Regions from separate parts of the Paenibacillus sp. JNUCC31 genome, predicted to be linked through region 1. Evidence: riboswitches for the same ligand, from Rfam matches in the RefSeq annotation. Region 1 holds a riboswitch; each other region holds the start of a gene.
What was found. A riboswitch is a leader RNA that binds a small molecule or an ion and turns the genes downstream of it on or off. The one in region 1 is predicted to bind S-adenosylmethionine.
Positions count from the first base shown of each region.

Region 2: it holds a riboswitch for S-adenosylmethionine, as region 1 does, so the genes downstream of both, JNUCC31_RS09155 (methionine ABC transporter ATP-binding protein) here and metA (homoserine O-acetyltransferase MetA) in region 1, are expected to answer to the same signal.
Region 3: it holds a riboswitch for S-adenosylmethionine, as region 1 does, so the genes downstream of both, mmuP (S-methylmethionine permease) here and metA (homoserine O-acetyltransferase MetA) in region 1, are expected to answer to the same signal.

Region 1 covers NZ_CP062165.1:5,546,071-5,552,567, forward strand. Annotated here, with positions in the region: gene JNUCC31_RS24290 (ROK family protein) at 1-583, shown strand, start outside; gene JNUCC31_RS24295 (HRDC domain-containing protein) at 766-1,767, shown strand; gene corA (magnesium/cobalt transporter CorA) at 1,889-2,824, opposite strand; SAM riboswitch class I at 3,279-3,404, shown strand; gene metA (homoserine O-acetyltransferase MetA) at 3,602-4,519, shown strand; gene JNUCC31_RS24310 (aminotransferase class I/II-fold pyridoxal phosphate-dependent enzyme) at 4,544-5,731, shown strand; gene JNUCC31_RS24315 (trans-sulfuration enzyme family protein) at 5,724-6,497, shown strand, end outside.
Region 2 covers NZ_CP062165.1:2,130,837-2,137,333, forward strand. Annotated here, with positions in the region: gene JNUCC31_RS09145 (MetQ/NlpA family ABC transporter substrate-binding protein) at 1-445, opposite strand, end outside; gene JNUCC31_RS09150 (methionine ABC transporter permease) at 534-1,193, opposite strand; gene JNUCC31_RS09155 (methionine ABC transporter ATP-binding protein) at 1,194-2,228, opposite strand; SAM riboswitch class I at 2,355-2,496, opposite strand; gene JNUCC31_RS09160 (Cthe_2314 family HEPN domain-containing protein) at 2,624-3,352, opposite strand; gene JNUCC31_RS09165 (COX15/CtaA family protein) at 3,567-4,490, opposite strand; gene JNUCC31_RS09170 (thioredoxin family protein) at 4,807-5,151, opposite strand; gene JNUCC31_RS09175 (DUF2515 family protein) at 5,295-6,497, shown strand, end outside.
Region 3 covers NZ_CP062165.1:2,396,772-2,403,268, forward strand. Annotated here, with positions in the region: gene mmuM (homocysteine S-methyltransferase) at 1-786, opposite strand, end outside; gene mmuP (S-methylmethionine permease) at 764-2,176, opposite strand; SAM riboswitch class I at 2,264-2,366, opposite strand; gene JNUCC31_RS10465 (Ger(x)C family spore germination protein) at 2,462-3,664, opposite strand; gene JNUCC31_RS10470 (spore germination protein) at 3,661-4,758, opposite strand; gene JNUCC31_RS10475 (spore germination protein) at 4,786-6,480, opposite strand.

The DNA.
Region 1 (6,497 bases):
GATGACGTTTGATACGGATGTGAATGGAGCTGCACTCGGGGAAGCGACTTGGGGCGCTGCACAGGGACTGGAGAGCTGTCTGTATATCACTGTTGGAACGGGCATTGGTGCAGGAGCTGTTGTAGGTGGCAAAATGGTTCATGGATTGTCACATCCAGAGATGGGACATATCATTGTGCGCAGACATCCTGAGGATACATATGAAGGATTCTGTCCGTATCATGGAGACTGTCTGGAAGGGCTGGCGGCAGGTCCCGCCATCAACAAACGTTGGGAGCAACCAGCGTACGAACTGCCTGCTGATCACAAGGCCTGGGAGATGGAAGCTCATTACCTGGCGCATGCCCTGATGAATTATGTATTGATTCTCACTCCGCAGAAAATTGTAATGGGCGGTGGTGTGATGAAGCAGGAGCACCTGTTCCCGATGGTTCGTAGCAAATTGCAGGAATTGCTCGCTGGTTATGTTCAGCATCCGGCACTTCAATCCGACATTGACCAGTATGTCGTTTCTCCAGGACTTGGTGATAATGCGGGGCTGTGTGGTTCGCTTGCACTGGCCAAGTTGGCATTGAACAAGTAAAAGGATTTACAATCTAATGGTTGACGAATTTTTCCATTGTGGTAATATATGAGCAACAGCATAGCACGGTTAATGAGGAAGCACCTCTCTTGCATGGATTTTGCAGGAGAGGTGTTTTTTGTGCTGTCTTGAAACAGCATGATCAGACTTTGCGAAGCTGAACTTTTGAAGGAGGGACAGAAATGGAAGTCATTTTTATGAACAGATTATCTCGAATTTCAGGTATGGATGAAGAGCAGGCCCAGTTATGGATTGGTGAAGAGGAAGGATCATGGCACCTGGGTTGGAGTCGCTATGAGGAAGGTGACCGAGAGGATGTGATCTGGTACGAAGGCAGTTCATGGGATGAGTTACTACATGTATACCGTCATCAGCTAGCCATACAGATGAAAGAAGGATACCGTCCATTGCTCCAGGGTCTGTTCCATGAGAATGAAGACCCGAAATCACGCAGTTATAGTGGTCAGCGTCTTCAATGTTACAGTGAATTGGTTAACAATGAGGAGTTGTATACGGATCTCTGTACTTGGCGCAGGAAGAGAGCAGCATCAGACCGGAAAGCCCCGTATTTTATTGCAACGAACCGTCTGTTGCGCATGATAAGTGCATTTGTACCGCAAACCATGGATGAGTTGATGCAGCTGCCTGGTGTGGGCGAGAGCAAAGCTTCCGAGTACGGGGCAGAATGGCTTGAACTGACAAACGGCTTGGAACGTTCCACATCTTTTCCGTTGGACTGGGTGTATACAGCTCTGAAGGAACAAGATTATGAGAACTGGCTGTACAAGCAGAGAGAGCAGAAATACAAGCAGGAGCTCGACCGATTTACCACACGCAAGCAGGTGCTTGAAGGCATGAGGGAAGGACATACGCTGGAGGAAATCGTGAATCGTTCCGGATTGTCCCGGCGGGAGCTGATTGAATTGCTGGAAACATTGGATCTGGAGGGGTATGATACAGACTGCCTGCTGGATGCAGAGCTGGCCGTAATGCCTGAACAGGAACAAGAGGCGGTATGGAGCGCCTACGAAGAGCTGGGAGATACGTTTCTGAAGCCCGTGTTACATAAAGTGTATGGAGAAGAGAAGCCCGGCGGAGGCAGTCTGGAGCAGGTCTATGAAAGGTTGCGCATGATTCGAATTCGTTTCCGTCGCCACACAGAGACGGAGCAGCATGCGGGCTAGAGTAGGGAGAATGGGGTAATCAGTAGGTCTAATCGTACTAAAATACAATAAATAAAAAAGACGAGGCACTACTCCGAATGGAGGGCTTCGTCTTTTCAGCTTTGGTCTGTTCTGTGGCAGTTTAAATCCAGTCTTTCTTGCGGAAAATAAAGAACATGCTCAGACCCAGAGTAACCATTAATCCGATGACAACAAAATAACTATACTTCCAGTGCAGCTCAGGCATGTTGTCGAAGTTCATTCCATAAATACCGGTAATGACCGTCAGTGGCATGAAGACTGTGGTAATCGCGGTAAACACGCGCATGATTTCATTCGCACGGTTGGCAATACTTGATTGGTAAGCTTCGCGCAAGTTGCCCATCAGGTCGCGATACGTCTCAAAGGTTTCGGATATTTTCACAGCATTCTCATAAATGTCACTGAAGTATTTTTGCAGCTGATCATCGATGAGACGCAGGTCTTTTTTGTTTAGGGTGTTAATGACCTCTTTCTGAGGTCCCAGCACTTTCTTGAGCCACAAAATCTCACTGCGCAGCCCGATAATCTCATTCAAATGAGACTTTTTGGTGTGCATCAGGATATCTTCCTCAAGCTTCTCAATCCGTGCTTCAATCCGGTCACCGACTGTGAAATAATTATCAACAATCAAGTCCACGAGGAGGTACAGCAGCCGATCCGGGGTGCTGATTTCCTGTTCCCATAGTATCGGTTTCAATGTCCGTAATTCACTGACTTTTTGTTTCGTAACACTGATAATAAAATGTCTTCCAAGGAACAGGTTGACGGCACGCAAAAAAATCTCTTCATCATCGAAACGAATGCTATTAATGACAATAAAATAATGGCTCTCATAAATTTCAATCTTCGGACGTTGTTCTTCGTCACTCAAGCAGTCTTCCACTGCCAGATCATGCATTAAGAACAGCGGTTGAAGTACCGCCAAATCGTCTACGTCCGCATCAATCCAGTAAAATCCCTCCGCTGGTGGAGTCAGCGCCTGCTGAATGTCATCCACCGGGATAAATACACCGTTGTTTACCAACCGGATTTTCATTGTTTATCTACTCCTTCTGCACCCGCCAAGCTGGCGGATTTTTATCAATTTGGGCGCAAAAAAGAAGAGATCAGCCGGTCGGCAGCGGAGCCTGGAGATCAGGACTGCGTTCGCTCTATATACAAACGGAAGTAACGTCCCGCTGCCGGCATGCTGATGTCAATTCTCTATGCAGTTTGTAGGAACTCGGCTGCCAGTCGGGCCTCGGGTCGCCATCCATTGAATATGTCACCTCTCACATAAGGGTTTATAACACTTGTTTAGTATACCGCTGGTACAGGGTGCTTTCAAGCGCAAAAATGTGTCGATTTCGCGCCCTGGAGCAGTGTATGACAACGGAAGTTGATCGGTTCCGGGTCCAGAGGTGAAGACTATGAACTACATCTTGACGTGAGTGGATTAATGTTTTAAAGTAGACGGTGAACCATTTTAAATTACAATTGAATACAGCGAAATCTTATCAAGAGTAGGTGGAGGGACTGGCCCGATGAAACCCGGCAACCGGCGGTATATCCGTACGGTGCTAATTCTTGCAGCGACCAAGTGTCCATGTGGCACTGTTGTAACTGAGAGATGAGAGAGGCGCATATCTATTTACATATGACCTTTCTCGGAATCCGAGGAAGGTCTTTGTTTTATATGCCCCGACTTCTCAGCAGTGATTTTCGCTACGGAACTTGAGCTTGTCACTTGATGTAATGGCATCCAGCGCCTGAAAGCAAGCTCATGGCAGCCCATGCTGCATCTATCTATGCACAAGGAGGAGTTTGAACCAACATGCCGATCAAAATACCAGACACCCTGCCAGCCAAGGAAGTGCTCGCAGGAGAAAACATCTTTGTCATGGACGAAACATCTGCTTATAAGCAAGATATTCGTCCGCTCCGTATCGCTATATTAAACCTGATGCCTACAAAGGAAACGACAGAAACGCAATTGCTTCGTCTAGTCGGAAACACACCCATTCAGGTGGACATCGTTCTGGTGCATCCGAAATCTCATACATCCAAGAATACATCACAGGAATATTTGGACCTGTTCTACAAAACCTTTGACGAGATCGAACATCGCCGTTTTGACGGCATGATCATTACAGGTGCTCCTGTAGAGCAAATGGACTTCGAAGACGTGAACTATTGGAAGGAAATCCAGGAGATCTTCGAATGGACCAAAACCAATGTAACTTCGACCATGCATATCTGTTGGGCTTCCCAAGCGGGTTTATACCATCATTTTGGTGTTCCGAAAGTTCCACTGGATGAGAAATGCTTTGGCGTATTCTCACATACGATCAACAAATCCAATGTGCAGTTGCTGCGCGGATTCGATGAAGTATTTAACGTTCCGCATTCTCGTCACACGGAAGTGCGCCGTGAAGATATTGAAAAGAATGATAACCTCGAAATTTTGGTTGAATCCGAGGAAGCTGGCATTTTTCTGGTCGCCACCAAAGACGGCAAGCAGATTTTTGTAACCGGACATGCCGAGTATGATCCGCTTTCATTGAAATGGGAATATGACCGGGATGCAGCCAAGGGAATGAATGTGGCTCTTCCTAAACATTATTTTCCGAATGATGACCCTTCCCGTGTCCCTCCCGCAACTTGGCGGGCACATGCAAACTTATTATTCTCTAATTGGCTCAATTACTATGTATATCAAGAGACGCCTTACGATATTGGACCGCAAATCTAATCGAGATCCCAGGAGGATGCAGCAATGGAAGATAACAAGTTAAAAATTGAAAGCCGATTGGCTCAAATTGGGTCCATCAATGAACCGGTGACGGGTGCCATTAATTTTCCAATCTATCAATCCACTGCGTTTCGCCACCCGAAGCTTGGACAGAGTACAGGTTTTGATTATATTCGTACGACGAATCCAACCCGTAAAGTGCTGGAAGAAGCAGCGGCAGCGCTGGAATCCGGTGATGCTGGTTTTGCATGTAGCTCCGGCATGGCAGCGTTGCAAACGATTTTTGCCCTATTTGGGCAAGGAGATCATCTGATTGTATCACTGGACCTCTATGGTGGAACGTATCGTTTGCTTGAACGCATTTTATCCCGCTTCGGGGTAACGGCTAGTTATGTGGATACCAATGACCTTGAGGCTATGGAAAGTATTCGTCAGCCGAATACCAAAGCCGTATTTGTTGAGACACCGACTAATCCGCTGATGATGATTACAGATCTGGAAGCCGTTAGTTCCTGGGCAAAGAGCCACAACCTGCTGACCATTGTAGATAATACACTACTGACGCCGTTCTTCCAGCGTCCAATTGAACTCGGCGCCGATATCATCATCCATAGTGCTACGAAGTATCTGGGTGGTCATAACGATGTACTTGCGGGATTAATTATTACAAAGGGGGAAGAATTGTCAGCAGAAATGGCATTTCTGCACAATTCCATCGGAGCAGTGTTGTCTCCAAGCGACTCCTATCAGCTGATGAAAGGCATGAAGACACTCGCTCTGCGTATGGAACGCCATGAGTATAATGCCTTGACGATTGCCAAGTACCTGTTGGAACATCCAGCTGTTGATGAAGTGTACCACCCAGGTCTGTCGGATCACCCCGGATTTGAAGTACAGAATAAACAGTCCAGCGGGAACACTGGCATTTTCTCCTTCAAAGTAAAGGATGCTCGTTATGTTGAACCTTTGCTGCGTCATATCAAGCTGATCGCTTTTGCCGAGAGTCTTGGTGGAGTCGAGTCATTGATGACCTATCCTGCGGTACAGACCCATGCCGATATTCCGATTGAAATTCGCGATGCTGTAGGTGTGGATGACCGTCTGTTGCGCTTTTCTGTAGGGATTGAGCATGCCGATGATCTGATTGCAGATCTGGGCAATGCACTGTCAGCTGCACAACAGGAGATTGAAGGAGGAGTTCATCATGAGTGAACAAAATAACCATTCCAATAATCAGGAACGAAATGTTCATTCGGACCTGAAGTTCGAAACCAAGCTGCTGCATTTCGGTGACGAAATCGATAAAACCACAGGGGCTTCCAGCGTGCCGATCTATCAAGCCTCCACATTCCATCATTTTGATATATTTAATCCGCCTCAACATGATTATAGCCGTTCGGGCAATCCGACTCGTCAGGCTCTGGAGGATTACATCACATTGCTTGAAGGCGGAGCACGTGGATTCGCTTATTCCTCAGGTATGGCTGCGATCTCCAGTGTGTTCATGATGTTCTCGGCAGGAGATCACATGATTGTAACGGAAGACGTTTATGGTGGCACATACCGCTTGTTAACGTCCATTCTCAGCCGGATGCAGATTGAAACGACATTTATAGATATGACCGATATAGATGAAGTAAAAGCAGCAATTAAGCCGAATACCAAGGCTGTTTATATGGAAACTCCATCCAACCCAACATTGCGAATTACGGATATCGCGGCCGTAACTTCCTGGGCGAAGGAACATGAGTTAATCTCGATTCTGGATAACACCTTTATGACACCTTATTACCAACGCCCGATTGAGCTTGGAGTGGATATTGTTGTACATAGTGCCACCAAGTTTCTTGGCGGACACAGTGATGTGCTGGCGGGGTTGGCTGTTGCCCGGACAGACTCCTTGGGAATACAATTGAAACAATTGCAGAATGGGCTTGGAACGGTCCTTGGTGCTCAGGAATCCTGGCTGCTGATGCGT
Region 2 (6,497 bases), 3.4 Mb from region 1:
TCGATGGGTCATTAGGTATGGCTACTTTGGCGCCATCTTTCAGTTCATCCAAAGACTTAATTTTTTTGGAGTAGCCAGCAAATGGCTCAACATGCACAGGTGTTACAGCAACGAGGTGGAAACCACGTTCTTTGTTCTCTGTATCCAGGTAAGGCTGGTGTTGGAAAAAGTTTGCATCCAGCTGTTTGTCCTCAAGTTGTTGGTTCGGTTGAACATAATCATTGAACGTCACGATTTGCAAGCGAATGCCTTCTGCTTCGAGCTCAGGTTTGATGCTTTCCAAAATTTCCGCATGTGGTGTAGGTGATGCTCCCACTTTCAATTCCACGGTGCGCGGTGCGCCTCCGGCATTGTCTGCGCCGCTGTCGGAATCCTTATTGTTTCCGCAAGCTGCAAGAACCGCAATCAACATAATACTGAGTAGAGCAATAGACCATTTTTTCATGTGTAAAACCCCTTCTCCAATAAATTTTTTTGCATGTTCCGTTATTTCACAATAAACACGAACATAACGCAACATTGCTGTCTATGTGTTATTTCCTGGTGAACCATTTAACCAACCGATCGCCAGCCATCTGAAGCACTTGCACCAGTATGACCATAAATACAACGGCTATAATCATAATTTCATTTTGATAACGGTAGTATCCGTAATTGATGGCCAATGTTCCCAGACCTCCACCACCAACCATTCCCGCCATTGCCGTGTAGGAAACAAGGGTAACGATCGTAATGGTGATCCCGGCTAGCAGACCCGGCAATGCCTCTGGCAGAAGCACACGCCGTACAATCTGTCCGGTTGAAGCTCCCATCGCCTGTGCCGCTTCAATGACGCCACGATCCACTTCACGCAGTGTAGTTTCCACCAACCGAGCAAAGTATGGAGCTGCAGCAATGACGAGCGGTGGTATAACGCCCAATACACCTGTAGCTGTGCCAACCAGTGAACGCGTAAACGGAATGAGTGCAACAATCAGAATGATAAATGGCACCGATCGCAAAATGTTTACGATAAACGATAGTACAGTGTACACCACTTGAGACTGGATTGAGGCCGACCTTGCCGTCATGAAAAGCAATACGCCTAGCGGCAAACCAATAATGATCGTGAACAGGCCCGATGCCCCCAGGATCTGCAGTGTTTCAATTGAAGCCTTACCGATTTCTTCCCAACGTACCGTTGAAAAATCCATTTAACGAAGCACCTCCACATCAAGTCCCTGATCCATTAACTCATGAATGGTGAGATTAATCTCATCCGACTGCCCCTCAAACCGAACAGTCAGCTGTCCATAGGGAACTTGCTTGATCGTTGAAATGGTGCCTTGCAAGATGGCGAAATCCACTCCTGTTTTGCGAACCGTTCTGGACAAAATCGCCTCATATGTTTTATCGCCCAGGAAGGATATTTTTACAAGCTTAGAAGATCCGTCCGTCTGCAATGAAACACCCGCACTCGCCAGAGCAGTCTCTTCCAATGCAATTCCCACCTCATGGTCACGCATCATAAAGTCACGCGTAATTGCATGCTGCGGCTTGAGGAATACTTCCGTCACCGGCCCTTGCTCCACGATGCCTCCTTGATGGATAACCGCCACCTGATCACAGATATTCTGGATCACGTGCATCTCATGGGTGATTAGAACAATCGTGAGGTTATACTTTTCATTGATATCCAGCAATAACTTCAGAATCGAATCCGTTGTCTGGGGATCAAGTGCCGATGTGGCCTCATCACACAGCAGCACGGTTGGATCGCTCGCGAGTGCTCTCGCAATACCCACCCTTTGCTTCTGTCCGCCTGACAGTTGGGCCGGATATTTATTGCTGTGGTCCTCCAGTCCAACCAATGCGAGCATTTCCTTCACTTTGCGATCTATTGCATCCTTGGGTGTATTGACCAGTTTTAAAGGAAAAGCGACATTGTCGTACACCGTAGCCGAGGATAACAAGTTAAAGTGCTGAAAGATCATGCCGATCTTGCGCCGTTGTTGTTGCAAATCGGTCTTGCCCAGACGGGTTAGATTGATCCCATCAACCCAAACCTCGCCTGCCGTCGGTCTTTCGAGCAAATTGATACAACGGATCAATGTGCTCTTGCCTGCACCGGAATGACCGATAACTCCGAATATTTCACCTTTACCGATATTCAAATTCAGGTCCGACAAGGCCGTCGTACTTTTAGCACCTTTACCGTACGTCTTGGTTAAACCTTTTAATTCAATCAAAATTACTACTCCTTCCCACTACCTACATGTATCTTTACCCGAATGAAAGGAAAACTCCCCTTGGTCGTACAAAAAAGAGCCCCTTTTGCAGAAACAAAAAGGGCTCTTCACGTGAAAGATTATACCTTCTCATCTGCCAAAATCGTGCCTTGCACCATTTTGTAGGAATTAGCACCTAACATCTATAAAGTATGACACAGCTGTCATGCAGTTATAAATCGGTTGCCGGGCTTCATCGGGCCTGTCCCTCCGCCGCTCTCGATAAGAAATATTTAATTTATAAGTTCAGTAGTTATAATGTTAATGTCATAAATGTTAATTCCATCTAACTGTCGATCAGGAACTCAGTATAATCCAAGTATTCCGATTTGTCAAAGGCAAATATTGCAATCCAATCACCTCGCAGGGTGGTTCATTCCCTGCTTATGCCACTTCTCGTTGATGTAGCCATACGCTGCTTTTAATGTCTTACATACCATATCTACACCTTGGCGGAGTTCCAAAAGATGCTGATCCAGGTCCTCCAGCTTCACTTTCCCTTGCAAAGTCTGGTGCAGCTGCCACAGATCATCCTGCATTTCGGAGTTCATATAATGAATCTCCATGTTTCGTCGTTTGCGCAATTTGCTCATCGGCTCACGGTAGGAGTCCTTGATCTGGATCAGCTCGTTGGCAAGATCATGATGCAGCTTATCATAGCCAAACTGTCTTAATACGGTGAAATAAGAAAAATGAATTTTAACATTGGTTGTATTCAGCTCAAATATTTCATTCAACACCGTACCTAACTTATCCAGAATGGCAAAACATCGGATGAAACCATCCTTGTAAAAGTAAACGTAACGGGCATACTCCGCTTTTTCTGGTATGGTCATATCATCCGTAAAGCCCGCTTTGACTTTTTGACGAAAATGGGAAGCAGCAAAACAGCTTTGCTCCAGTTCATCCAACGAGGAGATGAGTCCCTGGGTCCACACATACAGTTTACGAAAATCATGGGCAGGATCATGGTCCACATGCATTTGTCGCTGAAATAGCTCAAGCGTACCAGCCATCGCCTCCATTGCTTCCTTGAGTATGCCTTCGTTTTGACGCGGTAATTCACCCAGCAACGTTCGCAGCATATATAGCCTCCTCTATCCACTCTGCAGATCATCAAAATAATAATAATTTATAATATTAAACAAAATCGGAATGAGAGTAAACGTATGACCGCTGCTTACATTAGGTTGCCCTGACTCGCCTGACATCAAACAAAGTTCACCTGTCCAATGATGTACATCATCGGATGGTGAACTTCACTGGATTCATCCCCTGAACGACAATAATTCGGATATATTAGAAACGGTTAACGGGCCGATGCAACTTGTACACCAGGAAACTCATATAGGTTAATACACCGAACAAAATGGCAATATCGAGCATATGCGCCAACGCCACAAACATATACACTTCCGGGCGGTTCATCGTAAGCATTAGTCCAAAACCAATGACCACTTGCAACAAAACCAGCACAACAGAAATAACGCCGAGCGCTCTTAATTCCGTGTTATCCGGATGTTTGCGATACGCAAAATGACCGAGAATGGCAATGACGATCACTAATGAAACAGCCGCCACCCGGTGAGCAAAAGCAACAGCTACGCCTCCCGAGAGTTCGGGAATAATCTGCCCGTTACAGAGTGGAAAACCTGAACAGCCGCCAGCAGAATCCGTATGGCTCACAAAGGCCCCAGTATATACCACGAGGTACGTATAGATTGTGGAAAACCATACCAGATTACGAAAACCTTTGCTGACCCGCGGGTATCGATTCAATCGTTCCAATCCACCGTGGCGAGCCTCCTGCCGAATACCGAGCGCCATCATCAAGGAGCTGGCAAAAGCGATTAAGGCAAATCCGAAATGCAGTGCCATGACTGCGGATGATTGGGAGAATACAACGGCAAAAGCCCCCATGATTCCCTGGACAATAACAAACACCAGCGTTAGAAAGGAAAACAATTGCAGGTCTCTGCGTGATTTGCCAAACCGCAAGAAGGCTACAAATGAGGCAATGGACAACAGTCCTGCCAGTGCGCTAACCGCGCGATGGGAAAATTCAATAAGTGAGGCTACAGTGTGTGCTGGCACAAGTTTTCCGTTACATAAAGGCCATTCCGCGCCGCAGCCAAGACCCGATTCCGTTCGAGTTACAACGCCTCCGCCAAATGTGGCCAGAAACATGACAAGACAGGTTAATACGGTTAACCATTTAAACAAGGTTAAGTGCTTCAATTTTTTCTCACCCGCTGTTGGTTTAAGATGGCGAAGAACTACATTCTCCGCTTGATTCGATACTTTGACACTTATTTCACAACTAAATTCATTATACCGGATAAATGTGTCATTGACGCCGCGCTTTGTGACAAAATGTTAACGTCTGTCGAAAAGTTGACCCACAGGTCATCATCAAATATGTACATCACTACACGATAGTTTCTCCCGGAAATGATGAAAATACAAACGCCACTTCCCTATTTCAAGAGAAATGGCGTTCCTTTAATTATAACCTTTAACATGGTGAACCTGTCATACTTTATTTATGAATCGTGTTATACACCTCAACTGCCCGCTGCAGGAATTGTTCAATCTCTTCTCTCGACTTGCGCAGTTTGTTCACATAACGAACGAGTTCCCGGCCATCTGTGTAAGCTACAAAGCTGGGAATGCCAAGTATATTTTGTTCTTCACTCACCGTACCCACCTGATCCACATCGACTTCAATCAACGTTAGGTCACGTGAAAACTTCTCTTCAACTTCAGGCATAAAGGGATCGATGAACTTGCAATCACCACACCAATCTGCCTTAAATACCGCTACAGTTAAATGTGGAGATTGAATTGCCACATCAAATTCCGGTTTGGATGTAATCTTTTCCATTATCAATATCATCCTTTCTATACCTTGTCTTATCCTCTTAGTGAAGCAAATTGCGGAGTGGAAGTCAAATATTCAGCGCATACTGATATCAACAGTTTATAAAACTCAACCATAACCCGAATTTCAGGAAAGGATGTCATGCCATGACTTCCGTTAAAACGGATTCTTCCGAGTCTGCCCATCACGGGTCGATCATGCAGATGGTTCGATCCATTCCCGGTGCGGCCCGGGAAGTGTGGCGGGGAAAACAGGCCGCCTGGCAGGCTTCAAACCAGCTTCGTCATCCCTCGCGAGACATGGATTGGGACTCCGACATGGCTGCAGCCTTGCAAGCTGAAGTGGAGCGTCTGTTGCCCGGGAACGAGAATGCTTTTGCACGAAATACGCTTAGTGCACTGGTTTGTGAAGAGGATTGCATCATTCTGGAAGAGATCAAGACATTAACGCAAGAAAACAATCGAAGTAATATCACTCGCACAGCGGCATATCTGGAATGTTATGAACAGTATCCGGAGCTGCATTGGGCTTTACTGGCCCATATGGTCTCCCGCAACGGCGGATATCATATGACTGATCTTCAGAGTGACCTTATGCACAATCTGCAAAATCAAACAGACCGTGAACACATGTATCGACTACTGGAGCGATGCAATGCACTCATTTTTCAGGATGCTTACCCCCAGCTCCTGTTGTACATGAACAGCCGCCGACTTGGCCGGAGTTGTTTTCATTTGCTGTCCCATTTTCATATATCGGCGTTCATGACGCCGTTCTGGGAACGATTTTGGCTGGAGCGATGCAGCTCACTGCTGAGTGTGGCGTTAATTATTAATGAGCAGAACTATATTGAGAGCCGGGTGGTGCAGCATCCTTATTTTCAAAAACAAGTGCTGTCCAAATCCGCATTCCATCTGCATAATCTGGCTGGGCTGAATCATATTGTATTTCCACTGGGACAGAGAAAAGGTCTTGCAGGCCGGGTAATTGAGCATTTTGGCAAGCTGGATGAGCGGATTATGTTTGGCAAAGGCTTATATGCGATGCTATTCGGAGTGGAACACGTTTTCACACAAGTGTTAGAGTTTGCGCGCTCGGTTCCCCACCGTGGCTCACGTGCTGAATACTGGCCTGGTCTGTTCACCGCTCATAAAGATGAAGCCGGAGAAGCGGAGCTCTATAGCCAGGAACTGCTGGATCAAGAATGGTTAGCAGAAGGACAACGGTTATATAGTCCTGAATTGCTGGCGGTATGGGGTGATACGCCGTATGAACCGATTACAAGGCAGGATTGGCTGCAAAATCGCGATTGTCTCGGTCATCTCACGATCCCGCGCCGCCCCTGGCTG
Region 3 (6,497 bases), 3.1 Mb from region 1:
CATGGGAGCACAGTTCAAGCCAATCGCAGCAATCTGCTGTTCGGAGCCAAATTGTCGTGCACACTCTTCCAAGAGCGTCCCCTCACTGATCGTTTTGCCATCCTGTAATGAGAAAGACAGCCATGCATAAGCGTCAGGGAACTCTTTTAATAAAGCAACCAATACCTGTGCCTCCTGTAAGGATGGGATCGTCTCAAATGCCAGAACATCCGCGCCTGCTTCCAGCAGTGCTGTCATCCGCGGACGATGGAAGGCGGTCAGCGTCTCATCCGTAACACCATAATGACCGACATACTCTGAGCCATCAGCCAAATAAGCACCATAGGGTCCGACGGATGCAGCAACAATTGGACGTGGACGAGCCGATGCCGTTTTCCCTATCGCAACTGCAGGTCGTTTTTCACATTTTGACTCATTCCCAATTACATTCTCTGCGACTCCACCTTGGATTTCTTGCCACACGTCATCACGCGCCTGAGCCGCCAGCTCTACTGTCTTGCGAATCAGCTTCAGCGACTCCTGTTCTCCGATGCCCCTCTTGCCGAAGCCATCCACTGTTGCCTGATAACTGGATGTGATCGCGCAGTCCGCTCCTGCACGGAAGTAATCCGCATGCACCTGAACGATAACTTCCGGATTCTCCAGCAGGACACGTGCTGACCATAATGGATCATCCAGATCACACCCCTGCTGCTCAAGTTCGGTTGCCAGTGCCCCATCGAGAATCATAACCGGATGTTCCCGCAGGATCTGTTCCAAGGGATTAATGCGTTTTGGTTGCGTCATGTTCTAGCCCTCTTTTCTTATTCACACGTTCTGTCAGATAATACGTTGCGTAACATAATACAATAAAAGGAATACCGCAGTACAACGCTATGCGCTGTGTCGGGTCAAAAGCAATGCCTATGCATGAAGCCAGACATAATATAAATGAAATAATCGGTACTGCCGGGTACAGCGGCGTCCGGTAGACCAGGTCCTCAACCGCATGCCCTTCCAGAAGATACTGTCTGCGAAACATATACTGCGAAGCACTGATGCTCATCCATACGGCAACAACGGCAAGGCCAGAGATGGAGACCAGCGTAATATACACGGTACCTGGTGCAATGATGCTCGAGAGCAAAGCCAAAGCACCACCAACCATGCTGATCAGGAGGGCATTCAGCGGTACACCGCGTTTCGTCAATTTGGCAAACCATGGAGAGATCGTCTTTTTATCTGCCAGAGACCACAGCATCCGCGAAGAAGCATATAGGCCCGAGTTGGCAGCAGAGAGAATCGCCGTCAGAATAACAAAGTTCATAATATCTGCTGCATACGGAACACCAATTCGCTCCATTACAGCTACAAATGGACTTTCGAGAACACTAGCATCCGACATGGGTAATAGCGCAGAGAGAATAACAATGGTTCCGATAAAAAAGATAATTAAGCGCCATAACGTGGTATGGATCGCTTTCGGAATCGTCTTTTCCGGATTCTCCGTCTCCCCGGCAGCAATTCCGATCAATTCTGTGCCCGAGAACGCAAAGTTTACGGCAAGCATCGTCATCAGTATCGCAGAAGCGCCATTCGGGAACCAGCCTGACGCTGTAATATTGGATAGAAAAGGGGCGGTTTCCGAGCCTGCCATTGGAATAATACCGAACATGGCTGCGCCCCCAAGAATAATGAAGATTACAATTGTAAGGACTTTAACTGCGGAAAACCAGAACTCCGACTCCGCAAAAAATTTGACCGTCAGCGCGTTGAACAGAAAGATCATAAGAGCAAACAATGCGCTCCAGATCCAAACATTCACTGAAGGGAACCAGCGCTGCATCAACAGCCCGGCCGCTGTAAATTCGGAACCGAGGGCAACCGTCCAGGTTAGCCAATACAACCAGGCTACGGTGTATCCTGTTGCCGGCCCAATATATTTTGCCGCATAGCTATGAAATGCCCCAGTCTCCGGCATATGAACGGACAGTTCACCTAAACAAAGCATAACCAGATAAACGACAATCGCTCCGATCAGGTAAGATAGAATAGTCCCGATCGGCCCTGCCTGCTGAATGGTATAACCTGAGCTAAGAAATAAACCTGTACCAATAACTCCTCCAAGTGAGAGCATGACTACATGCCGTGCCTGCATTTTGCGCTGAAAATGCCCTGTATCTTTGTTGTTATCCATGCCTGCTCCCCTACTTCTTCATCCAGAACAACAAAAAGACCCACTCTTCCCGAAGAGTGCGCCGTAACTGACAAATAAAGACAAACGCTCCTATCTATCAGGCTGTTCACCCGCTGGAATTAGCACAGTATCCTTCAGATCTGTTGCTGAGGCTTCTAAGGGCCAGTCCCTCCACCTCTCTGGATAAGAAAATGATTTTTTATAAATATAGCGATCTATCATGATTGTGTCAACAATTAAATATCATCATCCATTTATGGATAAAGAAACTCTCCAACCTCATTTTTAATCCGTCGATGATCCATAATCTGTGATTTTCATTTTCACATCATAGGTCACAGGAATCTCACTAAAGGTTTCATCCCAATTTTTTTTGACCTTTTTCCATACCCTCGGATATTTGATCCGCAACTGCTCTCCAAATCCGGCCACTTCCACCCGATAGGTGTGCTGCATTTTGTTCATGACCTGCTGTATTTGTTCTTTGGCTGTATCAGCGAACTGAACCTCACATTCCTTAATGTACTTTTCCGTAGAAGGAATTTCCGGAGCACTCCAATCTTCCATGAGCTGACCTTCTGATTCAACCTTTACATGAAAAGAAATGTCATCTCCGTGGACTTTGGGCACAATTTTGCTCTTCGTAGACTTGATTTCATAGACTATCGTATGTTTCTTTTTCGGTGCATACGATTTTAAGGCCCCTCCCTTAGCCTCCCCAGTGATCCAGGACAATCCTTGAAGGTCCACCTGATTTAAGGAGCCGATCCACTTTTTCGTTTTCCCTTTATAGACGCCTGCACCTGAAAATTTATGCTCCCCATCAGCAGTAAGGACATTTTGCAGCAAAAAGCTTGACCCTGACTGCATTTTGCCATCAAGTTTCGCGAGGGATACAGGCGGAAGAATTTTATTGGTACGATACGCATTATTCACCAACCCTCTCAGATAAAAGGCTGGGATTTCTCCCGGCTCCTTGGAACTAAGAGCATCCAAAGCACGTCCTTTGCTCACCAGAACAAGGGAACTGGGTCGGATATCATTGTCGCGCAAAACAAAATCAAGCAGCTGCTCCATGCTATATTTCTTCGACAACTCTTGGGAAACGACAATAACCTTTAAATGATGACCAATGAGCGGACGGTCTCTTCTTAGAGCAAACTGACGAAAGATCTGAAACAGGGAATCTCCGGTCAACTGTTCATTCAAAAAGGTTTGTCCGCCGGAAGAACCACTGGAACTGCTTTGATTTTCCTGTTTTCCCCCAACACGTGGGACAATCTGTACGGTAGATGTAAATACATTGTTTTTGGGATAATGACCTCCTTGTTTATTAATGTCCTGTTCAAATTTCGATTCCTCAGCGACGTCCAGTCCCAGACCCACATAAACACTTAAATCTTCGATCTCTTTGCTGCTCCAGCAACCTGAGGTAAAAACCAGCAGGGCCGTTGACAAAAGGGTTAATTTCTTTCTGATCCTGTTCAATTGTACTTGCCTCCTTTCTTTCGGAACATGCTCAGCAACAAAAGCAATAGTGGCAAAACACCAAACAAATAAATGGATGCATTCCCCAAAGCATCTCCGAGTTTGAACGTTTCGTCCACGTTCTGCGGAAGCATAGCAGTGATATAACTGATCGGGAGCAGAATGATCAGAAAAGGCAGCATTTTTTTCTTGAACAATTGCGAACATCCAAGAGAAGCGGCATAATGCGTGATGGTAGACGTAGAGAAAATTTGCATAATCCAAATAACCAGCAACAGGGATTCGAACCGTTCAAAGAACAATCCCTCAATCTCAAAGCTGCGCATCAAATCAAGGGTTGGCCACGTCCTTGTTCTCATGCCTTCAATAGATAAACTGCCAATAACCATAACCAATGTGATAAGGTAGATCACCATAGGGATAAGGATTCCCCAGACCATGGCTTTCTTGCCCTTCTCTGGATTTTTCATAAATGCCATCACCACAAACATGACTTCATAACCCGTATAGGCAAGTACCGAAGATTTCAGCCCTTTAAACACCGGCATGATCCCCTCTCCCAGCACAGGTCTCAAATTATTGATCTCAAACAGACTGCTGCTCAGAAAAATGGCCAGTACAAAAAGAATAAGCGTAATGGGTAAAATGATCTCATACAAACGCGCCATGGAGTTGATCCCTCCTGAGACCAAATAAAAGCCGATCCACATAAACACCATGACAATCGCCCACACCGGGGTTCCCTCCAATAAATATAATCGGGTGACTTCAGCCATCACTCTGATTTCAAAGGCAGAGATGACAAGGAAATACAGGATGATCGCAGCTCCCAATATATAAGCAATCCACTTCCCTGTGATTTCCTCAGTGAATTGAAAGACAGTCTTCCCTGGGAATCTTCGGCACAGGTTCACCAGGATTATACCCATCAGCATAGCCAACAGACCGGACAATATAATTGAAATCCACACATCAGGCGTTTTGACCGCCGTTACCGTAGTTCGGGGAAGTGTAAGTATTCCTGCACCGAGCATGTAATTGATGATAAAAACTGCGGCTTGAACTGTCGTCAGCTGGTCACTTTTAGGATTCATGATCCACCTCCTGAATATCGGATATGCCTACTTTTTGCGATCAGGGTCTTTCGGATTCATCATGCCTGGGCGCTGCCTCATCATTCGTAAGGGTACCCGAATAAAGAAATCCTTCCAATCCGACAGGCTGAATGGCACCGCAGGGGTGACGTAAGGAACTCCAAAGCTTTTCAACCGAACCAGATGACTGCAGAGCAGCAAGAAAAACATGACCACCCCAAACAATCCATAGCCCGCCGCACTGAACATTCCAAAAAAACGTAATATACGCAGTGTAATCCCCGCACTATATGAAGGGATTGAGAACGAAGAAATCGCGGTAACGGCCACAACTATAACCAGAAATGGACTGACCATTCCGGCCTTCACCGCGGCCTCCCCAATAATCAGACCGCCAACGATACCCATCGCAGGCCCGATCGGCTTCGGAAGTCGAATTCCCGCTTCCCGCAAAATTTCAATGGAGACTTCCATAATCAGCGCCTCAATAATGGAGGGAAAAGGTACTCCCTGTCTGGTTTGAATAATGGTTAGAGCCAGCTTCGTTGGAATCAGACCCGGATGATAAGAGATAAAGGAGATATACAATGCAGGCGCGAACAGGGCAAGCATGGCCGCCAGGAAACGAAGCATACGTAGAAAGGTCCCCGGAATCCAGCGCTCGTAATAATCTTCGGGGGATTGAAGCAGCATGCTGAAGGTCGACGGCACAATTAATGCAAAGGGTGTTCCATCCAGTAAGATGGCTACCCGTCCTTCCAACAACCCGCTGATTACACGGTCGGGTCTCTCTGTATTCTGAACCTGTTGAAATGGGCTCAGTTCATCGTCTTCAATCAACTGTTCCACATAACCGGATTCCAGCATCATATCCATGTCTATGCTTTGGATTCTTTTCTCCACCTCAGTGACAAGATCGGAGCTTGCAATATCTTGGATATACGCAATGACGAGATCTCTTTTGATCCGGGTACCAACCTGATGTTTTGTCATAAATAAAGCCTCGTTACCTCCGAATAGCCGTAGTATCCCGGTATTATCACTCAGCCGTTCGGTGAAGCCGATTCTTGGCCCGCGAAGCAGTGCTTCAGATAGCGGTTCTTCCAGGCTGCGGGTTTTCCCCTTTGCCGATCCGATAAGGAGAGCTCCTGGCATCCCGTCAATCAACAATACATTTTTGCCAATAAGAACTGCCCGCGCCGCTTGTTGCAACGTCTCCGCTTCCTGAACTTCACTAACAGGCAGCAGCTGACTGCTTATATAAGCTTTGAGTTCATTTGCATTTTCGGGGTGTTGAAATGTTTCTCGTTCTGTTTCCGGTACTCCCTCAGTCATAAGGGGTGTGAAGAGGTGCGTATCAATCAGATCATGATCTACCAAACCATCCACATACATGACAGCCGCGGACGTATGGGTTCCCCTTATCGTAAACTCCCTTATATGTACATCTGCATTTTGACCAAACGTTTCTTTTACACTAATCAGATCCGTAGCATACTTCCCGGTAAGCCTTATATTTGCGTAACTCCCTGTCTCTTCGCCCGTAGACGGATTGGAGTCAGCATCCCGATTTTGTTGATCTTTATTCGAAAAGGTCCCTTTCTTTAAGGATGAACGAACCCACTGAAATCCTTTCAAGAACAAGATTGGCATCAAAAATAATAAAAAGGCCTGTCCCCAAGTAGACCACTCCGGCACATAAGAGAATATTTTCGGCCACATCTGTCTCACCCCATTAT